2 regions of the Roseibium alexandrii DFL-11 genome follow, and region 2 is predicted to be linked to the other one. Evidence: predicted binding sites of a transcription regulator. Region 2 holds the regulator's gene; the other holds the start of a gene.
The links. The regulator LexA, encoded in region 2, represses DNA repair genes until DNA is damaged. The targets are predictions, from matches to a motif close to TGTTCNNNNTGTGTTCNG.

Region 1: a site for LexA is predicted at 1,919-1,936, ahead of SADFL11_RS13020 (PA0069 family radical SAM protein). Genes of this name have one in related genera too.

Annotation. Positions count from the first base shown of each region.
Region 1 is NZ_CM011002.1:2,811,213-2,818,980, reverse strand. It holds gene SADFL11_RS13025 (ribonuclease HII) at 1-610, opposite strand, end outside; gene SADFL11_RS13020 (PA0069 family radical SAM protein) at 767-1,831, opposite strand; gene SADFL11_RS13015 (glycosyltransferase) at 2,008-2,700, shown strand; gene SADFL11_RS13010 (saccharopine dehydrogenase family protein) at 2,846-3,904, opposite strand; gene SADFL11_RS13005 (Lrp/AsnC family transcriptional regulator) at 4,223-4,648, shown strand; gene moaB (molybdenum cofactor biosynthesis protein B) at 4,922-5,479, opposite strand; gene SADFL11_RS12995 (aminotransferase-like domain-containing protein) at 5,677-6,903, shown strand; gene SADFL11_RS12990 (hypothetical protein) at 6,968-7,297, opposite strand; gene SADFL11_RS12985 (hypothetical protein) at 7,294-7,584, opposite strand.
Region 2 is NZ_CM011002.1:1,489,256-1,497,023, forward strand. It holds gene SADFL11_RS06955 (hypothetical protein) at 188-586, shown strand; gene lexA (transcriptional repressor LexA) at 931-1,644, shown strand; gene SADFL11_RS06965 (ComEC/Rec2 family competence protein) at 1,714-4,209, opposite strand; gene gltX (glutamate--tRNA ligase) at 4,344-5,768, shown strand; gene gltA (citrate synthase) at 6,002-7,294, shown strand.

The DNA.
Region 1 (7,768 bases), 1.3 Mb from region 2:
GGTGATGCGCTGTCGGCCCCAGGGTATCCAAGGCCGCTTGGTGTGCTGGTACCCCGTATCCCTTGTGCTGGGCAAAGCCGTAGCCGGGAAATTCGGGCTCCAAGGCGACCATCATTCGGTCCCGCAGCACCTTGGCAACGATAGAGGCTGCGGCGACACACAGGCAGCGGCCATCGCCCTTGATCAGCGCCTGCCCGGGTTGGGCGAGACCGGGTGGTACATCGCGGCCATCGATGAGAACGTATTGCGGAACTCTGGGCAGGCCGTTCACTGCCCGCACCATGGCGCTCAGCGTCGCCGTCCGGATGTTCAGCTTGTCAACGGTAGCAGGTGAAGCGCTTGCCGCGCACACCCAGCTGGTTTTGAGGATCTCGCCGAACAGGGATTCCCGTTTGGCCTCAGTCAGCTTTTTTGAGTCGTTCAGTCCGGCCGGCACATTCGCATAGTCCAGGATAACCGCCGCCGTCACCACAGGACCCGCCCATGGCCCGCGGCCGGCTTCATCGACCCCGCACAAAAGGCCGTCATAGGATTTGGCGTGTTTTTTCTCGATTTTCAGGTCGGGGTTGTCCGGAAACGCGAGGTCGAAGAGGGACGGTGTTTTGGTCATTGGGCCAAAATGCCGTCTGGCAAAACAAGGCGCAAGACATGTTGGTGCCGTCCCGGCCTTGAGCCGGGACCACAGCGCACGCCAGCAGGTCCCGAATCTCCGCCTTGCTGCGTTCGGGACGGCGTTTGGAGGGCAAATGCGGTCTCTTTACTGCGCTCAGAACAAATCCAGTTGCACGCCGCCTTTTTGCGGCTGGATAAAATGCTCGGTGGACAGCTTTCTCTTGCGCAAATTCAGACTCAGCCGTTTGGCCGCCAACGAGAAGCGTTTGGCGATCTGGTCGGCATAGGGGCCGCGCCCGCGCATGCGCTCGCCCCATTTGGCATCGTAATCCTTGCCGCCGCGCATGGAGCGGATCAGGTTCATCACGTGGCGGTAGCGGTCCGGGCGTTCCCGCAAAAGCCAATCGCGAAAGAGCTCAGACACCTCCAGAGGCAGACGCAGCAGAATAAAGGCTGCTTCGCTGGCCCCGTGCTCAGCGGCTGCTTCCAAAAGGTTCTCAATTTCACTGTCCGTTAGCGCAGGTATGATGGGGGCCATCATGACGGAGGTAGGAATGCCTGCATCGCTCAGTGTTCTGACCGCTGCAAGACGCTTGTGTGGCGCGGATGCGCGGGGTTCCATGGCGCGGCACAACTTTTTGTCGAGCGTCGTAATCGACAAAGCTACCTTGACCAGATTGCGCTCGGCCATCCGCGACAAAATGTCGATGTCCCGGGTCACGAGCGCCGATTTGGTAACGATTGCGACCGGGTGGCCGCAGTTCTCCAGAACCTCGAGGATCTCCGGCATAAGCTTGTAGCTGCGCTCCATCGGCTGGTAGGGGTCGGTGTTGGTACCGATGGCGATGACCTTGGGCTGGTACCCCGGCTTCGAGAGCTCCCGCTCAAGGAGCGCTGCGGCGTTGGGTTTGGCAAAAAGCCGGGTTTCAAAATCGAGGCCCGGCGACAGGCCCATGAAGGCGTGGCTTGGCCGGGCAAAACAATAGATACAGCCATGCTCGCAACCACGATACGGGTTTATCGAGCGGTCGAAGGAAATGTCCGGAGACTCATTGCGCGTAATGATCGTCCGCGCGCGTTCTTCCTGCACTTCCGTCTTGAGCGGTGGCAATTCGTCGAGACTGTCCCAGCCGTCGTCGAAGGCCTCTTTAGAAAGGGGCTCGAACCGTCCCGAGAGGTTTGTCGCGGCCGCACGTCCCCGGCGCCGGTCGGCCGCCATATGGCTCAGATCCGCCGCATCGGGCGCCGGTTGAGCAGAAACAGGAGGGATTGGGGGTGCAAGTGTCATAGACTGCCGACTCTTTATGAGAACAATACAAGAACATTATCCAAAATCCGGCGCCGGACAAGCCCCTTCTCTCGCACTTTCGATAATTTCATGTCATAGAAAGGGTCATGATTAGTGTCATAATTCCGACAGAAAACGCAGAACTCGACCTTGTGCACGCGTTGGCTGCCTTGGTTCCGGCAGCCGCCGAAGGTGTTGTTCGGGAAGTTGTCGTTGTGGACGGTGGGTCGACCGATAACACGGCGATGGTTGCTGATGCGGCTGGCTGCACGTTCGTGACGCGCAAAGGGCCGCGCAGCGAGCGCCTCGCGCATGGCGCAAGCGTTGCCAAACGCGGCGACTGGCTTTTGTTCCTGCAGCCTGAAACCCTTCTGGAAAGCGGCTGGCATCATGAAGCCCAAGCCTTCATAGAACGGGCGGGACGAACCCCAAAAGGTCCGAAGACGGCGGCAGCCTTCCGGTTGCGCTACGAGGCTTTTGGGCTTGGTCCGCGTTTGTCTGAAAAGGCCGCTTCAGTGCGCAGCCAGCTGCTCGGTATGCCTTATGGCAACCAGGGCCTTCTGATCTCCCGCCAGTTTTATGAAAAGCTTGGTGGCCACCGGCCATTGCCGGAAATGGAAGATCTGGACCTTGCAAAACGCATCGGCCGCAACCGTATGGTGTTTTTACGCGCGGCAGCCGTATGCGCGGGTGAACCGGGAGCAGCTGGCTATGCCACCGGCCTGCGTCAGGCCCTGGCACGTTTTGCCGTTGGCGCCCTTCGTGTTCCGGCAAGTCTCGCGGTCAAGCTGCACGGGTAAGCAAACGAAGAAGGCATCCCTGCGAAGGCAAGGATCCAGTACACCGAGGATTTCGTTGTTCCGGAGATGGCCCCGCATGTTACTGGGCCCCTGCCTGCGCAGGGGCGGCCAAGTGGACGAAGGGCTTTTCTCTTCGGGAAAAGACTTACGCTGCGTAGAGCGAACCGGTCCGGGTTTTCAAAAACCCGTCCAGCGGAATGTCTTCCTGTTTTAGGAAGCCGGTTGCCGGCAACGCGCCGTCCCGCACCATCTCGATGACAGCGACAACGGAAGCCGAAGTGGTCCAGGCAATTGCCGTGCGCATCTGGCCGCCGATCTCGATCGGCTTGTAAGCCCGGACAAATTCCTCCCGGCGCGGGCGGCCGTCAATGGTGCCTTCGGACGCCACATGTACATAGACTACATCATTGTCGGTTGGCGGCTTGGCGTGAACCAGGATTTCCCCGGCTTCCTGACGGCGCTCGCGCATGAGGAGCTCGTGGAAGAAGAAGTTCATCAGTTCGGCATGACCGGGATAGCGCATGGTCTTGTAGTCGATATTGGCGACCTTGCCCAAATAGGTCTCGCACATGGTGCCAAGCCCGCCTGAGGTGGTGAAGGCTTCCAGTTTCATGCCGTCAATATAGACGGTTTCAAGCCACTCCATTGGCGAGACCCATTTGCGCACGCCATCCTCGATCACCTCGCAGTCGTTGAGGTATTCGTTGACGACCCCGTCCGGTGACCAGTTGAAGGCATAACCCATCAGCCCGGTCGGGTTTTGCGGCAGCGCGCCGACACGCATCCGGCAGGACCGGCAGTCATCGAAATCGCCGATCTGTTTTGCGCCAACAATGCCAACAAACCCGGGCGCCAGACCGCATTGCGGCGCCATGAGACCCTTGGCGGTTTCGCTCATCTCGATGATCGCCTTGGTGGTCGGCACATCTTCCGTCAGATCAAAATAGTGGATCCCGGTCGCGTGGGCTGCCGTGGCAACACCGACATTGAGTTGATAGGGCAAGCAGGAGAGGACGGCATCGACGCCCTTGAACATCTGCAGCAGGCCATCGTAGGCCTTCAAGTCTGCAGACTGCACTGAAAACGGCAGTTCTTCCCGGGGCGAATGCTGGTCGTAGGCATAAACCTCGAAGCCGCTGTCATGTAACAAGCGGGCTGCCAAAGCTCCGACTTTCCCCAATCCGAGCACTGCTATTTTCTTCATGAATTCCCTCCCAGGCTGATGACTAGGTTGTCTCCGGCCTGTGCCGGTTCAGTCACCACAGCAATCGACATTCCGCTTCCCGCCGGGAAGCCGGTTGCCCGCATTAAGCCGTGAGTCCGCGTCAATCAAAATGTCAATAATTCTTACAAAACGGGAGTTTTATAGCAAAATGATACATAATGCCGAGGCGCCGCCCCGGCCCCCGAGCCGGGGTCGGTTTCGTTTCGGCCCTGGTCCCGGATCTCCGTTGCACGGCGTCCGGGACAGCATATGGATGGGCTGTGGATGTTGGCCAAAGACAATAAATGAGAAGAAACCATGGATGACCTGGATCACCGGCTGTTACACCTTCTAACCCGCGACGCGCGGGCCTCGGTTACAGATCTGGCGGCAGCACTTCAGGTGTCGCGGGGGACGGTGCAGAACCGCATCGACCGGCTCGTGCATCAGAAGGTCATACACCGGTTCACCGTTGAGCTCGGACAGTCGGAAGAAGATCACCAGATCAGCGCCTTCACATTGATCCGGCTCAAGGCGGACGATGGCCGCGCAACGCAAGCAGCCCTTCGGCGGATCGATGCGATCACCGACATTCACACGCTCAGCGGTGCGTTCGATCTGGTCGCCGAGCTACGTGTCCGCTCACTCAAGCTCCTGGATCAGACACTGGACCAAATCCGGGCCTTGCCGGAGGTGGCGGAAACCCAAAGCCATATCCGTTTGGCCTCGGCCGGCAAGCGCTAAAAAGTCTTACAGCCCCAAGGTAACTCAGCTCAGCCATCCCTGCGCAGGCAGGGATCCAGTATTCTGGGGCTTTGCGGTTTTGTTTCGAGTGCCGGAACAAGTGGTTACTGGGCCCCTACCTGCGCAGGGGCGGCGTGTCGTGGAGATGGGCAAGTGTTGAACGCACAACCACGGTTGCCGTCCCGGCCTTGAGCCGGGAACTCTGGGCGGTCACGTCCTCTGATCATGGACCTTCCCGGCTTCGCCTTGAGAACGGCACTTCATTGGCAGGCCTCAGGCTTCCTGAAGTTTGCCGCGCTTCAGGTGCTCGTCCAGCCGTGGCATGATTTCCACGAAATTGCAGGGCATGTGGCGGTAGTCGAGCTGCCACTTCAAGATGCCGTCCCAGGCGTCCTTGCAGGCGCCAGGGGAGCCTGGCAGGACAAAGATGTAGGTAGCGCCTGCAACGCCGCCGGTTGCCCGGGACTGGATGGTGGACGTGCCGATCTTGTCATAGGAAATCCGGTGAAAGACCTCCGAGAACCCGTCCATTTTCTTCTCAAAGAGCGGTTCCATCGCTTCCGGCGTGACGTCCCGGCCTGTAAAGCCCGTACCGCCGGTGGAGATGATCACGTCGATGCCGTCCGTTGAAATCCAGTCCTTGGCAATCGCCTGGATCGCGGGCACGTCGTCTGCAACGATCTTGCGGTCTGCCAGTGTGTGCCCTGCCTTTTCCAGCCGGTCCACCAATGTGTTTCCGGACCTGTCGTCCTCCGGTTTCCGCGTGTCGGAGACGGTCAGGACAGCAATATTCAGCGGAATGAACGGGCGGCTTTCATCAAGACGGGACATTTTGGGCTCCTGTTTGATCCAGACATAGGTGATTGCCCTGTGCGAAACCAGAGGAGATGCCAACGGTTAGACCGTCTCAGACCGGTGGCGTTGAAATAAAATTACAAAAAATAACAAGAATAAGACACTTGCATTCAAATTAGGTCAGTATTATTGACTTATTTAATCGAACTTACAAGAAACCGAATGAGCCAAGCATGATGACCTGGGACGCCGTATTGGCGACGCGCGCAAAGCGCATGAGTGCATCTGAAATCCGCGAACTCCTGAAACTCCTGGACCAGCCCGACATCATTTCCTTTGCCGGCGGCATACCCGACCCGGCGCTGTTTCCGGCGGACGCTTTCCGAACGGCCTATGCGGATGCCCTCAGCGGCGGTGGGGCCGCTGCCGGTCTGCAATATTCGGTCAGCGAGGGCAGTTTGCGGCTGCGCCGGTGGCTCACCGGTGAAATGGCAAAACTTGGCGTTTCATGCGGCCCGGAAAATATCCTGATCACCTCAGGCTCGCAGCAGGCACTCGACTTCCTCGGAAAACTGTTCTTGTCTGCGAACGACACCGCCCTGGTTGGCTGGCCGACCTACCTTGGGGCCCTTCAGGCTTTCAATGCCTATGAGCCGAATTTCGACCGGCTGGACCCGATGACCAACCGGTCCGCAGTAGATTACCGAAAAACCGCTGAGGAGAGGGGCGGCAAGGTAAAGTTTGCGTATCTGTCGCCGGACTTTGCCAACCCGACGGGGGAAACACTCGATGAAGCGGGCCGCCAGCGGTTGCTTGGGCTTGCTGACGAGTTGGACTGCGCCGTTATCGAGGATGGCGCGTATCAGAGCCTGCGTTATGACGGAACACCAGTCGCCCCCGTTCTGGCGCTCGATTGTGCCCGGTCTGGCGGTATTGAAAACACCCGGACGCTCTATTGCGGAAGCTTTTCAAAAACGCTGTCTCCGGGGCTTCGGCTTGGCTGGGTCTGTGCAGCAAAAGATGTCATCTCCCGTCTGGTGCTCTTGAAGCAGGCAGGCGATCTGCACTCCTCAAGCCTCAATCAGGAAGCCATGGCGCGCGTTGCCGAAACTGTCTTTGACGCGCAAGTCGACAAGGTGCGCTCTGCCTATCGTGAGCGCCGGGATGCCATGCTGGCCGCACTTGAAAACCATATGCCGGAGGGGACCCGATGGACCCGGCCTGAGGGCGGCATGTTCGTTTGGGTCGAGCTGCCGGAAGGCACCGATGCGGCAGGGCTCCTGAAAGAGGCTGTCGAAACGGCCAAGATTGCCTTTGTTCCGGGCAAGGCGTTTTTCGCAGACGGAAGCGGTGGCAACACTTTGCGCCTAAGCTTTTCAGCAACAACGCCGGAGAAAATCACCGAGGGCATTTCCCGCCTCGGCGCCTTGGTTGCGAAGGTGTTCGTTCCGGCTGTTTGAGGATGTGTTTCGGGCGAAGCGGAGCTGGTATAGCCAACACCTCCGATAAGATCCCAGCCCTTACTCAGTCGATAAAACCGAAGGCCTTTGAAACTCGCCGTATTTGCACGCAATGTGCATTCTTCTGGGTTTCTGGCATCTCTTCGAGTTCATAGCGCATGAGGTCTGTATTTGAGTTAAGGTCTGAAGTGAACTCAATGTCGTCAGCAGGGACGGCTTCTTCGATATAAGCGGATATTGCCGCTTGCTTAATCGTGATCCCGCAAGCAGCCTCAGAGCCGAGTACGGAGCCGAGATGGGACGCAACCTTGTAGCGTTCGCTGTCGCTCCAAGCCAAAGTTTGGCTACTCCAGCCGACAACCAAGGTGGTTCCGGCGATAATCAGCCATTTCATTGAATAGCCTCCTCCACAATAACTTTGGAGCCGCGCGTCAGCAGAACCAAAAGGCCGAGGATGATGTCGCCTGCAACCCATAGGCCAAACAATAAACCTGTTCCAATCGTACCGCCGATCGCCCGCCCAGCCTCAGCGCCAGCTGCACTGACATCCATCTCTCCCAACAGCATCCAATAGCCGACCAGCCAAAAGGCCATAGCTAGGTTGAACAGGATGAAAGCCAGTTTGAAAAGCTTACCGAAGAATCCTCGTTTGCGGGTTTCTGTGCGAACAGTTCTGGTCATGAAATAGCTCCCCTAAAAATTGAACGATAACTAAATACAATCTCCGGTCAAGGTTTCATAGCGAGACATGAGGCAGTACTGATTGCGGTTCCTAGCGATAGGGCCGGTAGTCATTCTCAAGCTGTGGTCTACGCACTAAGCCGATGCACGATGTTTAAACGAATCACGGCACCTTGATTGCGAA
Region 2 (7,768 bases):
CTTCATAGAGCTTAATCCAAGTATAGATTGTTCGCCGTTTCAGAACGATAGTCTTTCCAGACCAATCGATAGAGTATAATTGGCTCTAAAACTCAAAACAGATTTGGGCTTACATTAATACTTTGAGGCATCGAACAAGACTGTTTCATCATGGAAAGCAAGAAACTCGATTCCGCTTGAGTTTTTGTTGCAGGCCTGTGCCGGAGCTGGAGAAAAGATAGATTACTTTCTCTTTGGAGAGGCATTACAGCGACAACAGTCCGAATTGATTGAAACTGCCATCGATGATTTCCGAATAATGACCATGAAGCTAACTGGCGAACGGATCCTCATCGAGATCCTGGAACAGCACGCCCCAGAAGCGCTTGCGTTCATGGAGGCGAAGGAAATGCAAAAAGAAGGTGAAACCATCGGACTGGCGATGTTGATATTTGCTGAATTCATCGAACGAGAGAAAAAGGCATTTGTGGACAGCGGGCGCATGACCAACAAAGAATTCAAAGATTACATTCGAAATGTGGACCGATATGACCTCCCGTACTTTGCACGGGCGATCAAACACCGAAACAAAAAGGGTCCGCAATAGGTCCGCAGTCGAACACTCCTGGACCGGAAGCATCTAACATCGAGGAAAATTCTCTATTTGTTTTCAATACGTTCCACGTTTAATTTGCATTGGCCGATATTGCGGACCCTACGGTCCGCAGTCGATGATCACTCAACCTTTTGAAAACAAACCGCACTTTGAACTCTGCTGCCATTTATTTACGGCCAGACAAACCGCTGCCCGTGCCGTTTAATTCTAACAGCTACAGCAGAACAGTAAGAGAACGTTTACCCTTGCAGAACACAATGAGAACAGGTAGCATGTTCTTGATTTGTACTGAGCGATTCTCAGACAAAACCAAACTCAGGGCGAGGAACCGCAGTATGCTGACGCGTAAGCAGTACGAACTGCTCATGTTCATTCACGAAAGACTGAAGGAAACCGGCGTCCCGCCGTCTTTCGATGAAATGAAAGATGCTTTGGACCTCCGCTCCAAATCCGGCATCCACCGGCTGATCACAGCCCTGGAAGAACGTGGCTTCATACGCCGGCTTCCCAACAGAGCCCGCGCCATGGAAGTTGTCCGCTTGCCGGATTCGATCGCGCCGGGTCTGGGTGCGCCGCGTCCAAGAGGCAGCTTCTCTCCAGAAGTGATCGAAGGATCTCTCGGCAAACCGGCACCGGCTCCAGCACCCGCGCCGGAACCTGTTGCAGCATCGACGGAAATCCCGGTCATGGGACGGATTGCGGCCGGTGTTCCGATCGAGGCGATCCAGACCCACAGCCACTCCATCAGCGTCCCGCCAGAACTTCTCGGCAAAGGGGAACATTACGCTCTGGAAGTGCGCGGAGATTCGATGATCGAGGCTGGCATTTTGGACGGGGACACCGTCCTGATCCGCCGGACGGAAAGCGCCGATAGCGGCGACATCGTCGTGGCCCTTGTGGACGACGAGGAAGCAACGCTCAAGCGGCTGCGCAAGAAAGGCCCATCGATCGCGCTTGAGGCCGCCAATCCGGCCTACGAGACCCGTATTTTCGGACCGGGCCGTGTCCGTGTGCAAGGTAAACTTGTTTCTCTATTCCGCCGGTACTGAGGCGTCTATACTGGCAGGCATCTTCAAGAGTTGCCCGCTGCTTCGGTTTTGTAAGTAGTCCCGAGTGGTTTAATCAGCTGATGCGCGCAAGCTGGCGCGCGTGACCGTTCCTTGCTTGTGCCACGGCCGCGGAGGCGCTGGTTTTGCGTACTCGACTGATTGTATTTGGGTTTGGCAAACGACTGCGTTGGCAGTTTTAGCCGGTGCCGGTGTAGTTTGCGGATGCATTACTTGGGCTAGCGCCTCACTTCTTCTTTGAACCGCAGCTTCTATTCTCGCCCCCTTTTTGACCAGCGGGCCCTTCGTTGGGGAGCCTGTTCGACAGACTTGTTCCAGCCAGATGGAGACAGCGCCGCGCGCCTTTCTGATTTCCCGGTCGAACACTTCGGCTGCGCGGCATACTTCTGGCGCGACCATATCGGTCACGATCATATCGGCCTTTTGACAGTCATAAAAAAAGGCGTCCCGGGTTTTGGGCAGCGCGATGTGGATCGGCACGTGCTCAACACCAACTACTCCCCGCGCTGCAAACGCCCGGACAACACAGCCTGAAGGGTCACAAGAGCGCTGATCATCTTTCATCTTGCGCGATTTAATCGCTTCAGCTGACACTCCTTCCCTTTCGAACCAAGTCTCTACGGAAAAAGAACTTCTCGCGCTGGACATCTGTAAACTTCCCTCAAAATCCCGCGCGGCCAATTGAGGCCCGGTTGCCGGAATGTAAATATCTGGCGGGCGCGATATTATCGCAAGCGCAATTCCGATAGACGCAAGACCCAAACAGATCATCCGGAAGCGGCCTGGAGCGAGCAGCAAACCCAAAAAGCCTGCCAACAAAACAGCGGCAGACAGGCCGGTCAAACTGCCCATCCGGCCAAAGTCAGGCGCAATTTGTTCTGTGAACTCGGCTATCCGAATCAGCACCGCCAGACCGGCGCTCATGATCTTGAGTGGGATTGCCGCCAAACCGAACGGCATCAGGACCAGTGCGACCACGCCCATTGGCATTACGATGATCGAAAAAACCGGCATTCCCAGCATGTTACCAACCAGTCCGAAGGGCGCGATCCGGGAAAAATGGTACGCACCGACAATGCCGGTTGCGATCCCGGCGACGAGTGCCGTCACGAACAAACCGGTGGCCCATTTTAGTGCACCGGACAAGAACCAAAAGGGCCCGTTTGCTGATGGGATGAAAATCCTGCGTCTCTTTTGATGCGACCGCCACAGATCATAAACGGCGACCAGTGCGATCACGGCCGCAAACGACATCTGAAAACCTGGATAAAACAGGCGTTCCGGCGCGAGCAGAAGTAAAAACAGGCCGGCGATTGCGACCGATCGCAGCGTCAATCCCCGGCGTCCGGTCATGATCCCCAAAAAGACCAGCGCGATCATAATGAAGGATCTTTGGGTAGCGACCGATGCCCCGGACAGCAGAAGATAAAAAGCTGCCGCGACGAGGGCGAGAACCGCTGAGACCTTATGGATTGGCCAGCGCAGCGCAAGGCCCGGGATGAGTGCCAAGGTGCCAAGACACACAGCATAAGCACCGCCTGCAAAGAGCGCCATATGCAGGCCAGAAATCGCCAGTATATGCGCAAGGCCCGCAGCCCGAAGGCTCTCTTCGGTCTTTTCATCTATACCGCCGCGGTCCCCCACCAAGAGTGCTACCGCAAGAGCAGTTTCCGGGCCTTCCGGCAAAAGCGCCGAAATCCGCGCCGCCAGGTGCTGGCGGAGCCCATTAACATGGCGAACGAGCAGAAGGACCTGAGATGGCGCAGGTCCCTGGACGATCTCAGGAGCTCCGTAACTGAAGCCGCTTGCGCCAATGCCGTCAAAATAGGCGCGGAAGGAAAAGTCATATCCGCCCGGCACCACAGGGCCCATGGGCGGAAACAAGCGGGCCCGGACTTTGATCCAGTCGCCGGGTGCAATGCCCGCATCTGCCGGAATGCGCAACCGGACCCGGTTTGCAAACCGCGCGTCGGTATTGGCTCTGGCATCAACTTCACTGAGGCGGACCACAACGCGCTTGCCGGACCGGGTTTCCTGCACCTTCAAGACTTCACCGCGCAACAGAACTGTCATCGGCTCCGCCAGCCGGGGCGCGTCCACTGCAGCTGTTCGGAGTGTTGCAGTGCTGAGCCCTGCCAAAAGGGCGAGCAAAAGGATCAAAATTCGCGGCAGGCCCATTCGGATGGCATGGGAGCCCGCGAAACCAGCTGATAAAACGAATAGCACGCCAAGAACCGGCCAACTCGGCTCGTCAGGCAACAAGCTGTAGAGAAAAATACCGGCGCTGAAGGAAAATCCGGTCCACAGAAGACCCTGCTTTTGCCAAAACTGCTCCCAATCGTCCGCCGTTCCCGCCCAACCGGCGCGCTGATCAATTGGCCGGTCTTTGCGTTCTCTCCGGGCTCTCAGAAACGCGATCCAGGGCGATGCGTCGGTGGGCCTGCGGCTGTTATCCATGTTTGACGATAAAACTGAAAGGTCACTAACGGGAGCGCCGGGGACACCCCGGTTGTCATCATCGGCGTCTGGTTTCACCTCCCGTACCACCCGCGCTCCTTCTGCCGGGTTTGACGATCGCAGCAAAGCCTATTTTGCCTCAGGCTTGCCTATGCTAAGACCGCGCCACTATCCGTCAGGCGCAGATCCGCGCCTCATTCTGACAGAGACTTTCAAAAAGCACCATGGCACAAGATATCGTCACGCGTTTCGCCCCATCCCCGACCGGATTTCTTCATATTGGCGGTGCCCGCACCGCACTCTTCAACTGGCTGTTCGCCAAGCATCACGGCGGCAAGATGCTGCTGCGCATCGAAGACACAGACCGGGCCCGCTCCACACAAGAAGCGGTCGATGCGCTGATGGATGGTCTTTCGTGGCTGGGCCTTGATTGGGACGGCGAACCGATCTCCCAGTTCTCCCGCGTGGCACGCCACGAGGAAGTTGTTGACCAGATGCTGGAAAACGGCACGGCCTACCGCTGTTATTCCACGCCGGAAGAAGTGGATGCGATGCGCGAAAAGGCGCGCGCAGAAGGCAGGCCGCCACGTTATGACGGCACCTGGCGCGACAAGGATGCGTCCGAAGCGCCCGAAGGCATTGATCCGGTGATCCGGCTGAAAGCCCCGCAAGACGGTGAAACTGTCGTGGACGACATGGTTCAAGGCCGTGTGGTGATCCCGAACAAGGATCTTGATGACTTTGTCCTCCTGCGCTCCGACGGCACGCCGACATACATGCTGGCCGTGGTTGTCGACGATCACGACATGGGCATCACGCATATCATCCGCGGCGTCGACCATCTTACCAACGCGGCCCGGCAGACGTTGATTTTTGATGCCAACGGCTGGGACGTGCCGAAAATGGCGCATATTCCGCTGATCCACGGACCGGACGGTGCCAAACTTTCCAAGCGCCATGGCGCGACGGGCGCCGAAGCCTACCGGGCCCTCGGCTATCTGCCGCAAGCCATGCGCAACTACCTCGCCCGCCTCGGCTGGAGCCATGGCGATGAAGAGATCATGTCGCTTGAGGACATGGTCAAATGGTTCGGCATGGATGCCGTTGGTCAGTCGGCAGCGCGCTTCGATTTCAAGAAGCTGGAAAATCTCAATGGCCATTACATGCGCGCAACCGACGACGCTGAGCTGCTTGAGCATTGGAAGGTCTATCTAGCCCATGCGGGCGATGGGGCGGCGGTCTTGGAATGGATGTCGGACGCGGCCAATGCCCAGACGGCTCTGACGGCCCTTCCCGGCCTGAAGGAACGCGCAAAGACACTTGTCGAACTGACCGACAGCGCGTCCTACCTTTGGCGCCAGCGTCCTCTCGAAAATGACGAGAAGGCGATCAAGATCCTCACAGATGACGCCCGGGCGGTTCTGGGCGATCTGAACGGCGTGCTTTCTGGCGTTGCTGACTGGCAAGCGGAACCGCTGGAGGCGGCTGTCAAAGCCTATGCGGAAGACAAGGATGTGAAACTCGGCAAAGTCGCCCAGCCACTGCGCGCTGCGTTGACCGGCCGGGGCACTTCCCCTGGCATTTATGACGTTCTGATTGCGCTCGGCCGGGACGAATCCCTGGCCCGGATTGCCGATCAGGCTGCCTGACACAGCATTGACCATTGTTCCGGCGCATATTGCTGCAGTGCGCCGGAACATAAGCAAACCGCAACATGTAGGTCTTTGACCAAAGCGTTATACGCTGCTGCTTGCGGCAGTGCGGCAAATGGGCTAGGCAAGACGCGACCATTCCTCCAGCACAGTCTGGCCGCCTCATTTGGGTCTTGCATCCAAGGCCCGTGGCTCGGCAGTGCAAGGGTAACAAATAGGGGGTTTTCTGAATGGCCGACAACAACGCCAAGCTCAACGTCGGTGGCAACGACCACGATTTCGACGTCCTTGACGGATCCATCGGACCGTCGGTTGTGAACATCTCGTCCCTTTACAAGGACACGGGCATGTTCACCTACGACCCGGGCTTTACCTCAACCGCATCGTGCGAATCCAAAATCACCTACATCGATGGTGACGAAGGCACGCTGCTGTATCGCGGGTATCCGATCGAACAGCTCGCCGACCATGGTGACTTCCTGGAATCCTGCTATCTGCTGCTCTATGGCGAGCTGCCGACCAAGACGCAGAAAGACGATTTCGTCACCCGTGTGACCTATCATACGATGATCCACGAACAGATGAACCGGTTCTATTCCGGTTTCCGCCGCGACGCCCACCCGATGGCGATCCTCTGCGGCACCGTCGGCGCCCTGTCAGCATTCTATCATGACAGCACCGACATTTCCGATCCGCATCAGCGGATGGTCGCATCCCTGCGCATGATCGCGAAACTGCCGACCATGGCTGCGATGGCCTACAAGTACCACGTCGGTCAGCCGTTCGTTTATCCGCGCAACGATCTCGGCTACGCAGCGAACTTCCTGCACATGTGCTTTGCTGTTCCGTGTGAAGAGTACAAGGTAAACCCGGTTCTGGCGCGCGCCATGGATCGTATCTTCATCTTGCACGCCGATCACGAGCAGAACGCCTCCACATCCACCGTGCGTCTTGCCGGTTCTTCCGGTGCGAACCCGTTCGCATGTATTGCAGCAGGCATTGCCTGTCTCTGGGGCCCGGCACACGGCGGCGCCAACGAAGCGGCGCTGAACATGCTTTCCGAAATCGGTTCTGTTGACCGCATTCCGGAGTTTGTTGCCCGCGCGAAAGACAAGAACGATCCGTTCCGTCTCATGGGCTTCGGTCACCGGGTCTACAAGAACTACGATCCGCGCGCCAAGATCATGCAGAAGACCTGCCACGAGGTTCTCGGCGAACTCGGCATCAAGGACGATCCGCTCCTCGACATTGCGATGGAACTGGAAAAGATCGCCCTGAACGATCCGTATTTCGTCGAGAAGAAGCTTTATCCGAACATCGACTTCTACTCCGGCATCACGCTGCGCGCGCTCGGATTCCCGACCACAATGTTCACCGTGCTGTTCGCGCTTGCGCGGACCGTCGGCTGGATCGCCCAGTGGAAGGAAATGGTGGAAGATCCGTCCCAGCGTATCGGCCGCCCGCGTCAGCTCTACACAGGTGCCTCCAAGCGTGACTACGTACCGATCGATCAGCGCCGCTGATTGGTTCAGGCACTGACCAGACCAAAGCCCCGGATCACAGATCCGGGGCTTTTCTTGTTTCTGGGGGGAGATGACGCCTCTCAGAAAAACTCACGCTCTCGCATCTCCGGTCTGATCTACCTAAAAACACTTACGCAGTTGCCACAGCTTGTTCGCGTAACAACAGCATGTTGTGATTTTCCTGGGATGGAGGACCGTAAATGCAAGATCACAGGTCAAAAAGGTCACGTACGCCACATGAGGACGTACTGGTCGAAGATCTGGTCCCGCGTATCGCGCAGGAGCTTCATAAACGGTTTGCGGCCAGGCTTGCGGCAAAACCTGAGAGCCAACACAAGTCGGTGTTGCGATCGGAAGATACTCGGCGACCACGCAATAACCGGGCACACCGCCATGTGCCGGTCTATATTCCTCTCTCAAACCCTAGCGACTACTGCGAACGGTATCAGTGCGCCCCGCTGCCGTTCAACTTGT